Regions from separate parts of the Rhodoferax sp. LB1P47 genome, predicted to be linked through region 2. Evidence: predicted binding sites of a transcription regulator. Region 2 holds the regulator's gene; each other region holds the start of a gene.

What was found. Region 2 encodes sigma-54, which starts transcription at its own class of promoters, with help from an activator protein. Its sites were predicted from a motif close to TGGCANGNAANCTGCTTT; they were not measured.
Region 1: the regulator sigma-54 is predicted to act here: its motif matches at 1,645-1,662, upstream of AC0969_RS16200 (circularly permuted type 2 ATP-grasp protein).
Region 3: the regulator sigma-54 is predicted to act here: its motif matches at 1,209-1,226, upstream of AC0969_RS13510 (CmpA/NrtA family ABC transporter substrate-binding protein).

Annotation. Positions count from the first base shown of each region.
Region 1 is NZ_JBWMAU010000016.1:31,400-34,674, reverse strand. It holds gene AC0969_RS16205 (alpha-E domain-containing protein) at 1-95, opposite strand, end outside; gene AC0969_RS16200 (circularly permuted type 2 ATP-grasp protein) at 107-1,615, opposite strand; gene AC0969_RS16195 (DNA internalization-related competence protein ComEC/Rec2) at 1,762-3,275, opposite strand, start outside.
Region 2 is NZ_JBWMAU010000006.1:25,405-28,679, forward strand. It holds gene AC0969_RS09035 (THUMP domain-containing class I SAM-dependent RNA methyltransferase) at 1-261, opposite strand, end outside; gene AC0969_RS09040 (RNA polymerase factor sigma-54) at 376-1,953, opposite strand; gene lptB (LPS export ABC transporter ATP-binding protein) at 1,961-2,725, opposite strand; gene lptA (lipopolysaccharide transport periplasmic protein LptA) at 2,722-3,275, opposite strand, start outside.
Region 3 is NZ_JBWMAU010000011.1:98,754-102,028, reverse strand. It holds gene AC0969_RS13515 (putative bifunctional diguanylate cyclase/phosphodiesterase) at 1-1,087, shown strand, start outside; gene AC0969_RS13510 (CmpA/NrtA family ABC transporter substrate-binding protein) at 1,399-2,643, shown strand; gene ntrB (nitrate ABC transporter permease) at 2,701-3,275, shown strand, end outside.

The DNA.
Region 1 (3,275 bases), on a different contig from region 2:
GTTTGGTAGTTGATGTCCAACATGCGGGCCGTATTCTCGGCACGTTCTGTATAGCGGGACATCCAGAAAAGATGGTCGGCGGTGCGTGACAGCATGGTGTGGGTCCTTATGCCTGGGTCTGGGTTTGCGTGGCGGTGGGCACACTGGCGGGGACGGCATCGTCCTCCAGAATCCAGGTGTCCTTGGTGCCGCCGCCTTGTGATGAATTCACCACCAGCGAGCCTTCTTTCAGGGCCACGCGGGTCAGGCCGCCGGGCACCATTTGCACGGTTTTTGCCGACAGCACGTAGGGCCGCAGGTCAATGTGGCGCGGCGCAATGCCGCTCTCCACAAACGTCGGGCAGCTCGACAAACTCAGCGTGGGCTGGGCGATGTAGCCGCTGGGGTTGGCCAGCAGCGCCGCGCGGAATTCCTCGATCTCGGCCTTGGTGGAGGCCGGGCCGACCAGCATGCCGTAGCCGCCTGCGCCGTGCACCTCTTTCACTACCAGGTCTTTGAGGTTGGCCAGGGTGTACTTCAGGTCTTCCGGGTTGCGGCACATGAAGGTGGGCACGTTGTTCAGAATCGGTTTTTCGCCCAGGTAGAACTCAATCATCTTGGGCACGTAGGGGTAGATCGACTTGTCGTCGGCCACGCCAGTGCCCACACCGTTGCAGATAGATACGTTGCCTGCGCGGTACGCCGCCATCAGGCCGTCGCAGCCCAGGGTGGAGGTGGGGCGGAAAACCTGCGGGTCGAGGTAGTCGTCGTCCACACGGCGGTAGATCACGTCTACGCGCTTGGGACCGCGTGTGGTACGCATGTAGCAAAACTTGTCTTTGACAAACAGGTCTTGGCCTTCGACCAGTTCGACCCCCATTTGCTGGGCTAAAAACGCGTGCTCGAAGTAGGCGCTGTTGTACATACCGGGGGTCAGCACCACCACCGTGGGGTCGGAGGTGCCGCCGGGGGCGGAGTCGCGCAGGGTTTCCAGCAGCAGGTCGGGGTAGTGCGCCACCGGGGCCACGCGGTGGCGGTTGAACAGGTCGGGGAACAGCCGCATCATCATCTTGCGGTCTTCCAGCATGTAGCTCACGCCGCTGGGCACGCGCAGGTTGTCTTCCAGCACGTAGTACTCGCCCTTGCCCTGGGCATCGGGGGCACGCACGATGTCCACGCCGGAGATGTGCGAGTAAATCTGGTTCGGCAGGTCCACGCCGACCATCTCGGGGCGGAACTGGGCGTTGTGCATGATCTGCTCGCTAGGGATGATGCCCGCCTTCAGAATCTCTTGGTCGTGGTAGACATCGTGCAAAAAGCGGTTCAGGGCGGTGACGCGTTGCACCAGGCCTTTTTCCATGCTGCCCCACTCTTGCGCGGGGATGATGCGGGGGATCAGGTCGAAGGGAATCAGGCGCTCGGTGCCCGAGCCGTCTTCGTCTTTGGCGCCGTACACGGCAAAGGTGATGCCGACGCGGCGGAAGATCATTTCAGCCTCTTCGCGCCGCTTGGCCATCATGTCGCCGGGTTGCTTGGCGAGCCAGGCATCGTAGATTTTGTAATGGTCCCGGATCTGCTTGCCATCTGAGAAAAACTCATACGGCAGCCCTGTGTACATCTCGTCAAATTTTTGCATAGTTGGGTCCATCTCCTGATAACAAAGCAATAGCAAGTAGCGCGCCAGGTTGGTGCAAAAACAAGCGTTCGGTGGAGCGTGCCAGCTATTCAATTGCCACATCTGCATCCCACGGCATCCATCGTAGCCGTGTTTACAGGGCCCTCTCATGGCGGCTGGTGCTGCCAGTAGCGGGGATCGGTCTGGCGGTCGCAGCGTACCTGGGTGGGCCGGTGAGATTGCCAGGTGGCCGCACCGCAATGGCTGCTGTCCACCACCTGGATGCCGCGCGCCTGGTAGCGCGCCAGCACCGGTGGCGCAGGGTGGCCAAAACGGTTGCGGTAGCCCGCCTGGACCAGCGCAAAGCGCGGCTGCACCGCATCGAGAAACGCCGGGCTGCTGGAGGTCTTGCTGCCGTGGTGCGGCACCAGCAACACGTCGGCCCGCAGCGGCACCTGGCGGGCGAGCAGGCGGGCCTCTTGCGGCTGCTCAATATCGGCTACAAGTAACGCCGTGTAAAAGCCGTTAGAGACGCGCAACACACAGCTCAGGGCATTGGGTTTTTGTGGAATATCGTAGTCGGCGGTCTGTGGATGCAGCACCTGGAACTGCACGCCGTCCCAGGTCCAGCTTTGGCCCGCCACACAGCGCTGCACCGGGCGCAGCTGTTGCAGCGGATGCCCGGCTTCCATAGAACTCAGCAGCGTAGCCTGCGGCTGGGTGGCCAGCAGCGCGGCCGCACCGCCGCTATGGTCGCTATCGCGGTGGCTGACCAGCAGGGTATCCAGCGTCTCGCCCATCGCCCGCAGCAGCGGCACCAGCACCCGCTGGCCGGCATCGCTGTCTAGCCCCCAACGCGGGCCGCTGTCGTACAGCAGGGTGTGCCCAGCGGTGCGCACCAGCACGGCGTTGCCCTGGCCGATATCGGCGGCCAGCAGTTCGAAATGCCCGCTAGACGGGCGCGGCGTTTGCCACAGCAGCACCGGCAGCAGCAGCGGCACCCCCATTGCCCGCCAGCCCCAGGGCAGGCGCAGCACCAGCAAACCACCACCCAATATGCCAACCACGCCCATCCAAAGGGCGGGAGCAGCTACAGAAAAAGTAGCAAACGGCCACTGCACCAGCACCTGCAACAGCCCACCCAGTGCGCCAATCGCCAGCGCCGCCGCCGACCACAGCGGCGGCAGCAAGATGCCCAGCATGCACAGCGGTGTCACCACCAGCGTCACCCACGGAATCGCCAGCAGATTGGCCAACAGCCCCACCACCGACACCTGCTGGAACAGCAGCAGCGTCAATGGGGCCAGCGCCAGGGTGATGCTCCATTGCGTACGAAACATAGAGCCAAATCGTGCTCTAGCGCTTATTTTAATTGCGCCAGTAGCTCCTGAATCCATAGCAAACAACACCCCCACCGCCACAAAGCTCAACCAAAACCCCGCCTGCATCAAGGCATACGGGTCCACCACAAGCACCACGGCGCAGGCCAGCAGCCACACCGAAGGCCAGGGCCACTGTCGCCCGCCCACCCGCAGAACGCCCACGGTGGCCAGCATCCAAATGGTCCGCTGTGAGGGCACGCCCCAGCCGCTGAACACCGCATACAGCGTGGCCAGCAGCACGCCGCCCAGCAACGCCACCTGGGGCACCGGCCAAGCCTCGCCCGCACGCCCGCCCAACA
Region 2 (3,275 bases):
CTCCCAGGCCACGTTGCTCGCCGCCTCGTACAGGTCTTGCTCCGTGCGGTAGGGCGTGCTGGACAGTTCGATCAGCACCCGCTGCGCCAGGCGGCTGTGCAAATTGAGCCGCATCGCGTCGCGCCACGACGAGCGCACCAGCACGCCACCCCGGTGCGAGCGCAAATCCTCGCCCTGCAAGCCCGTAATTGCGTGTACCTCTTCGGCCAGCAGCTCTTCCACGCCAGCGGCGCAGGGTAAAAATAATTGGAGTTGGTTCATGGGATCGGTGCCAAAGTGGGACGCGGAGCGGGTCCGCTGGGAGGCGTGGAGTATCCCATAGGGGGCGCCAGGAGCGCTTTGGCGCTGGCACAGCACACGCCGATCGGATGCCCGTTACAGCGCCTTGCGCAAATTCGTCGGCGCAATCCGCAGGGCTTCGCGGTATTTGGCGACCGTGCGGCGGGCGCATTCAATGCCTTGCTCTTTCAGCATGTCCGACAACTGGCTGTCGCTCAACGGTTTTTTCAGATCTTCGGAGGCGACGAACTGCTTGATCAGAGCGCGCACCGCCGTACTGGAGGCGTTGCCGCCGGTCTCGGTGCCGAGCGACGAGCCGAAGAAGTATTTCAGCTCAAACGTGCCGTACGGCGTGGCCATGTACTTGGCGGTGGTGACGCGGCTGATGGTGGATTCGTGCAGGCCCAGCTCGTCGGCAATCTCGCGCAGCACCAGCGGGCGCATGGCCAGCGCACCGTGGCTGAAGAAGTTCTTTTGCCGCTCCACGATGGCGTTGCTGACCCGCAGGATGGTGTCGAAGCGCTGCTGGATGTTCTTGATGAACCAGCGGGCTTCTTGCAGGCGCTGCTGGAGTGCGGCGTTGTTCGAGGAGTCCTTACCACCGCCCTTGTGCAGGCGCAGCGCGTTGGCATAGATGTCGTGCACCCGCAAGCGCGGCATCACCTCGGGGTTCAGCGCCACCCGAAACTTGGTATTGGCGCCACGCCCCACTTTGGCAACAATCACGTCGGGCACCACGATGTTGCGCTCCACGTCCACAAAGCGGCGGCCGGGCTTGGGCTCCAGCCGGGCAATCATGGCAATCGCGGCTTTGATGTCGGCATCACTGGCGTGGCACAGCTGGCACAGGCGCTTCACATCGCGCCGGGCCAGCAGGTCCATCGGCTGGCGGCAGATGCGCAGCGCGGTTTTGCGCACCGGGTCGTCGCCCAGGGTGGCCTTCAAAGCCTTGAGTTGCAGCAGCAGGCATTCGCCCAGATGGGTTGCCCCCACCCCCGGCGGTTCCAGGCTTTGCAACAGGCCCAGAGCGACGGTGAAGCGGTGTACCAGTTCCTCCTGCGCTTCCGAGTCGCCACCCGACAGGCCTTGGGCCAGGGTGGCCAGGTCGTCTTCCAGGTAGCCGTCGTCGTTCAGCGATTCGATCAAAAAGCGCAGCGCCGCCTGGTCCACCTCGCCCAGGCGCAACGCCAAGGCCTGGCGGTGCAGAAAGCTGGTCAGCGACTCCTGGTTGCGGGCCAGCTCGGTGGCATCGGCCTCGCCTTCTTCGCCCAGGTTGTTGTGGCGGGCGGGTGCGTCGCCGCCCCACTCGCTGTCGTCGGGCCTGATCTCAGAGCTGCCGTCGCCGTCCCAGCTGGTGTCGTCGCCACCGGTGAGTGGGGTTTCAGAGTCATTTGAGGCTTCAGCGCTGGATTCACCTGCGTATTCAGCTACAGAAGTAGGAGCAGACTCGGTTTCGCGGTCACCCGCGCTGACGGGGGTGTCGGACTGGGCCAAACCAAACTCTTCGCGCGGCGCGTCGTCCAGGTTGCGCTCCAGAAACGGGTTATCGTCCAGCATCTGGTCCACTTCCTGGCTGAGTTCCAGGGTGGACAGCTGCAAAAGACGGATGGACTGTTGTAACTGGGGCGTGAGCGCCAGGTGCTGGGAAACGCGTAGGGAGAGGCCTTGCTTCATCGTGCGATCACATACGGAAGTGCTCGCCGAGGTAGACGCGCCGCACATCGGCGTTGTCGACGATCTCGGACGGCGTACCTTCGGCCAGCACGTTGCCGTCGCTGATGATGTAGGCGTGGTCGCAAATACCCAGGGTTTCGCGCACGTTGTGGTCGGTGATCAACACACCAATGCCGCGCGACTTCAGGAAGCCGATGATGCGCTGGATCTCGATCACCGCAATCGGGTCGATACCGGCAAACGGTTCGTCCAGCAGGATGAAGCGCGGCTGGGTGGCCAGGGCGCGGGCAATCTCGACCCGGCGGCGCTCGCCCCCGGACAGGGCCATCGCCGAGGAGTCGCGCAGGTGTTCGACCCGCAGGTCTTCCAGCAAGGCGGTGAGGCGGGCTTCGATCACCGGTTTGGTCAGCGACTTGCCCTGCTCGTCGTGTTGCAGCTCCAGCACGGCGCGCACGTTTTCTTCCACCGTGAGCTTGCGGAAAATCGAGGCCTCTTGCGGCAAATAGCTCAGGCCCAGGCGCGAACGGCGGTGGATCGGCATGTGCTCAACCGGCTGGCCGTCGATGGAAATGCTGCCGCCATCGGCCCGCACCAGGCCCACAATCATGTAGAACGAGGTGGTTTTACCTGCGCCGTTGGGGCCCAGCAGCCCGACCACTTCGCCTTTTTTGACCGCCAGGGTCACGTCTTTGACGACTTTACGGCTGCCGTAGGCTTTTTGCAGATGGCGGGCTTCCAGGCGGCTTTCTGCCACGGCAACCGGGCCGCTCACTTCTGCGCGCCCTCTAGCGTGGTACTGGAGCGCAGCGCGGGGCTGGTGGCGCTGGCAGCAGCGGCTGGGGCCGTCACCTTGGGGGTCAACATGGCACGAACCCGGCCGTTCTGGCCGCCAGGGTCGTTGGCGGAGTTGCCGTTGTCTACGGTAAATACGTCGGTGGTGTTGTCATACACGATGACCCCGCCGGTGACTTCGTCGTTGACCTTGCTACCCAGCAAGCGGCGCATCACGGCACGCTTGATGAAACGCACGTTGTCCAGCTTGCTGTTGTAGAGGATGGTTTCGCCCTCGCCTTCGATGTATTCATCCACACCGTCGCGCTTTTGCTTGAAGTAGGCCAGCTTGCCGGGCTCGGCGGTCACGATGCCGGTCTGGTTGCCCTCGGCATCCTGGCGCACATCCACCCGCCCGCCCCGGATGACGATACTGCCCTTGCTCATCACCACGCGGCCGGTGAACACATTGGTTTGCTTCAGATCGTCGTAGCGCATGGCATCGGATTCGATGTTCATGGGCTTGAGGCGATCGGCTTTTTCAGCCCAGG
Region 3 (3,275 bases), on a different contig from region 2:
CCACAGCGGCGACGAGTTTGTGCTGCTGCTGAACGAGCACTTTCGCGTCAACAGCGTCATCTCGCACCTGCAACGGGTGCTCAAGCAAATCAACCTGCCGGTCAGCCTGCTGGGCCGCGAATTCCAGATGGGCGCCAGCATGGGCGTCGCCCTGTACCCACAGGACGGCGAGGACGCGCAAAGCCTGCTCAAGCACGCCGACGTGGCCATGTACGCCGCCAAGGAGCGGGGCCGCAACAACTTCCAATTCTTCACCCCCGAACTGAACAAGGTGGCCGACGAACGGCTCGACCTGGCCACCGCCATGCGCGTAGGGCTGGAGCAAAACGAATTTACCGTGGCCTACCAGCCCAAGGTGGACCCGCACCGGCGCATCGTCGGCGTAGAGGCCCTGGCCCGCTGGCACAGTGCCAGCATCGGCACGGTGGGGCCCGACCGTTTCATCCCGATCGCCGAAGAAACCGGGCTGATTGGCGAGCTGACCGACGCCATCCTGCGCCAGGCCTTTGCCGCCGCCGCGCTGTGGGAAGGCCCGCAAGGGGCGGGCCTGGTGATTGCCGTCAACCTGTCGGCCAAACTGTTTCTGGCCGACGACCTGGTGCTGCGGGTGGCCGCATTGGTGCGCGCCAGCGGCCTGCCCCCGGAACGGGTGGAGCTGGAGATTACCGAAGGCGTGTTTCTGGACGACAGCACCCGCGCCATCAGCGTGCTCAACGCCTTCAAGGCGCAGGGCTTTCGGGTCGCGATGGACGACTTTGGCACCGGCTACTCCAGCCTGTCGTACCTGCGCCACCTGCCGCTGGACACCGTGAAGATCGACCGCTCCCTGATCACCGACATCGAATTCGACGCCGACGTGGCCATGATCGCCCGCGCGATGGTCGGCCTGTGCCAAAACCTGCGCAAAACCGTGGTTGCCGAAGGCGTCGAAAACCAGGCTCAGTTCGACCTGCTGCGGGGCCAGGGCTGCGACGAATTCCAGGGCTACCTGCTGGCCAAACCGATGGCGAATGCAGACCTGTGCCAACTGTTAGCCCTTGACGGCGGCTTCATCCGCCAAGCACCACTCAACCGCCCCGCCCGCTGAAATGGTGCAGTGCACACAAACAGTGCAAGCCGTCCCAGCTATAAGTAAAAATGACCTCTAGCGCACGCACCACCTGCACAAGTAGCTATTAATTCAGTAGCAAATTACAGCGCAACCAACCTGGCACAGTGCTTGCATAACTAAACCAGGACCACTGATGGTCCCATGGCAGCTAGTACCCAACGGCGGGTGCGAAATGCCACGTATTCGGACAAAGGCGTCCCCACCCGTTAGAGGCTGCATATCGCAGCGCGCTGCGCGGTGAGGACGCCTTTTTTCGTTCTGGAAATCTTAATTTTGGGAGCCTTTTGATGACTAACCTCTTGAAAACCAAACTCAGCCGCCGCTCGGTGCTGCAAACCGCCGCCGTGGGTGCCGTGGGTATCAGCCCCGCCCTGCGCGCCCTGGCCTATGCCCAAGGCTCCGACAAGCCCGAAAAAGAAGAAGTCAAAATTGGCTTCATTCCCCTGACCGACTGCGCCAGCGTGGTGATGGCCTCCGTGCTGGGCTTCGACAAGAAATACGGCGTGAAAATCATCCCCAGCAAGGAAGCCAGCTGGGCCGGTGTGCGCGACAAACTGGTCAACGGCGAGCTGGACTTTGCGCACGCCTTGTACGGCCTGGTCTACGGCGTACATCTGGGCCTGAGCGGCCCCAAAAAAGACATGGCCGTATTGATGACGCTGAACCAGAACGGCCAGGCCATCACCCTGAGCAAAAAGCTGGCCGACAAGGGCGCGGTCGATGGCCCCAGCCTGGCCAAGCTGATGGCCAGCGAGAAGCGCGAATACACCTTTGCCCAGACCTTCCCCACCGGCACCCACGCCATGTGGCTGTACTACTGGATGGCGGCGCACGGTATTGATCCGATCAAGGATGCCAAGGTGATTACCGTGCCGCCACCGCAAATGGTGGCCAATATGCGCGTGGGCAACATGGACGGCTACTGCGTGGGCGAGCCCTGGGGCCACCGCGCCATCATCGACGGCATCGGCATCACCGCCCAGACCACCCAGGACATCTGGAAAGACCATCCCGAAAAAGTGCTGGCCACCACTGGCGACTTTGCCAAAAAGTACCCCAACACGGCCCGTGCCGTGACCGCCGCGATTCTGGAAGCTGGCCGCTGGATTGATGCCAGCCTGACCAACAAGACCAAGATGGCCGAAACCATTGCCGACAAGAGCTATGTGAACACCAGCGTGGACGCCATCAACCAGCGCATTCTGGGCCGCTACCAAAACGGCTTGGGCAAGACCTGGGACGACCCGAACAGCATGAAGTTCTACAACGAAGGCGCGGCCAGCTTCCCGTACCTCAGCGACGGCATGTGGTTCCTGACCCAGCACAAGCGCTGGGGCCTGCTGAAAGACCACCCCGACTACCTCACCGTGGCCAAGCAGATCAACCACATCGACATCTACAAGCAAGCCGCCACCGCCAGCAAAACGCCGGTGCCCAAGAGCGATATGCGCACCAGCAAGCTGATGGACGGTGTGGTCTGGGATGGCAAAGACCCCAAGAAGTACGCCGACAGCTTCAAAGTTCACGCCTAAATGCATCTTCTCCCGCCCACCCGGCGGGAGCCCTTTCCCCCCACGAAGGAGAAAACCATGGTTAGTGCCGTATTCCACTCCCCCCGCGATGCATCGTTGGATGCATCCGCGTCAACGACAGCCCCCCAGAATGCTTCCAAAATGCTAGCTACCACCGCAATTGATACAAGCGCTAGCAGCCCAAAAGACGTAAAAACTGCGGCTCCCAAAATGCCGTACGACTGGCGCGGCTTTTGGCGCCAGGTGCTGCCGCCTATTCTGGGTCTGGGCCTGTTGATCGGCATCTGGGCGATTGTGTCGATCAGCACCAGCAGCAGCATTCCGTCGCCGATCGAGACCTTCCAGCAGGCCGTAGTGCTGTTCAGCGACCCGTTCTACCGCAAGGGCCCGAACGACCAGGGCGTGGGCTGGAACGTGCTGGCCTCGCTGGAGCGTGTGGCCGTGGGCTTTGGGCTGGCGGCGCTGGTGGGCATACCCGCCGGGTTTGTGATTGGCCGGTTTGAGTTCATGGGCCGCATGTTCAACCCGCTGATCAGCCTGCTGCGCCCGGTGTCGCCGCTGGCCTGGTTGCCGATTGGCCTGATGGTGTTCAAGGGGGCCAACCCGGCGGCTATCTGGACCATCTTTATCTG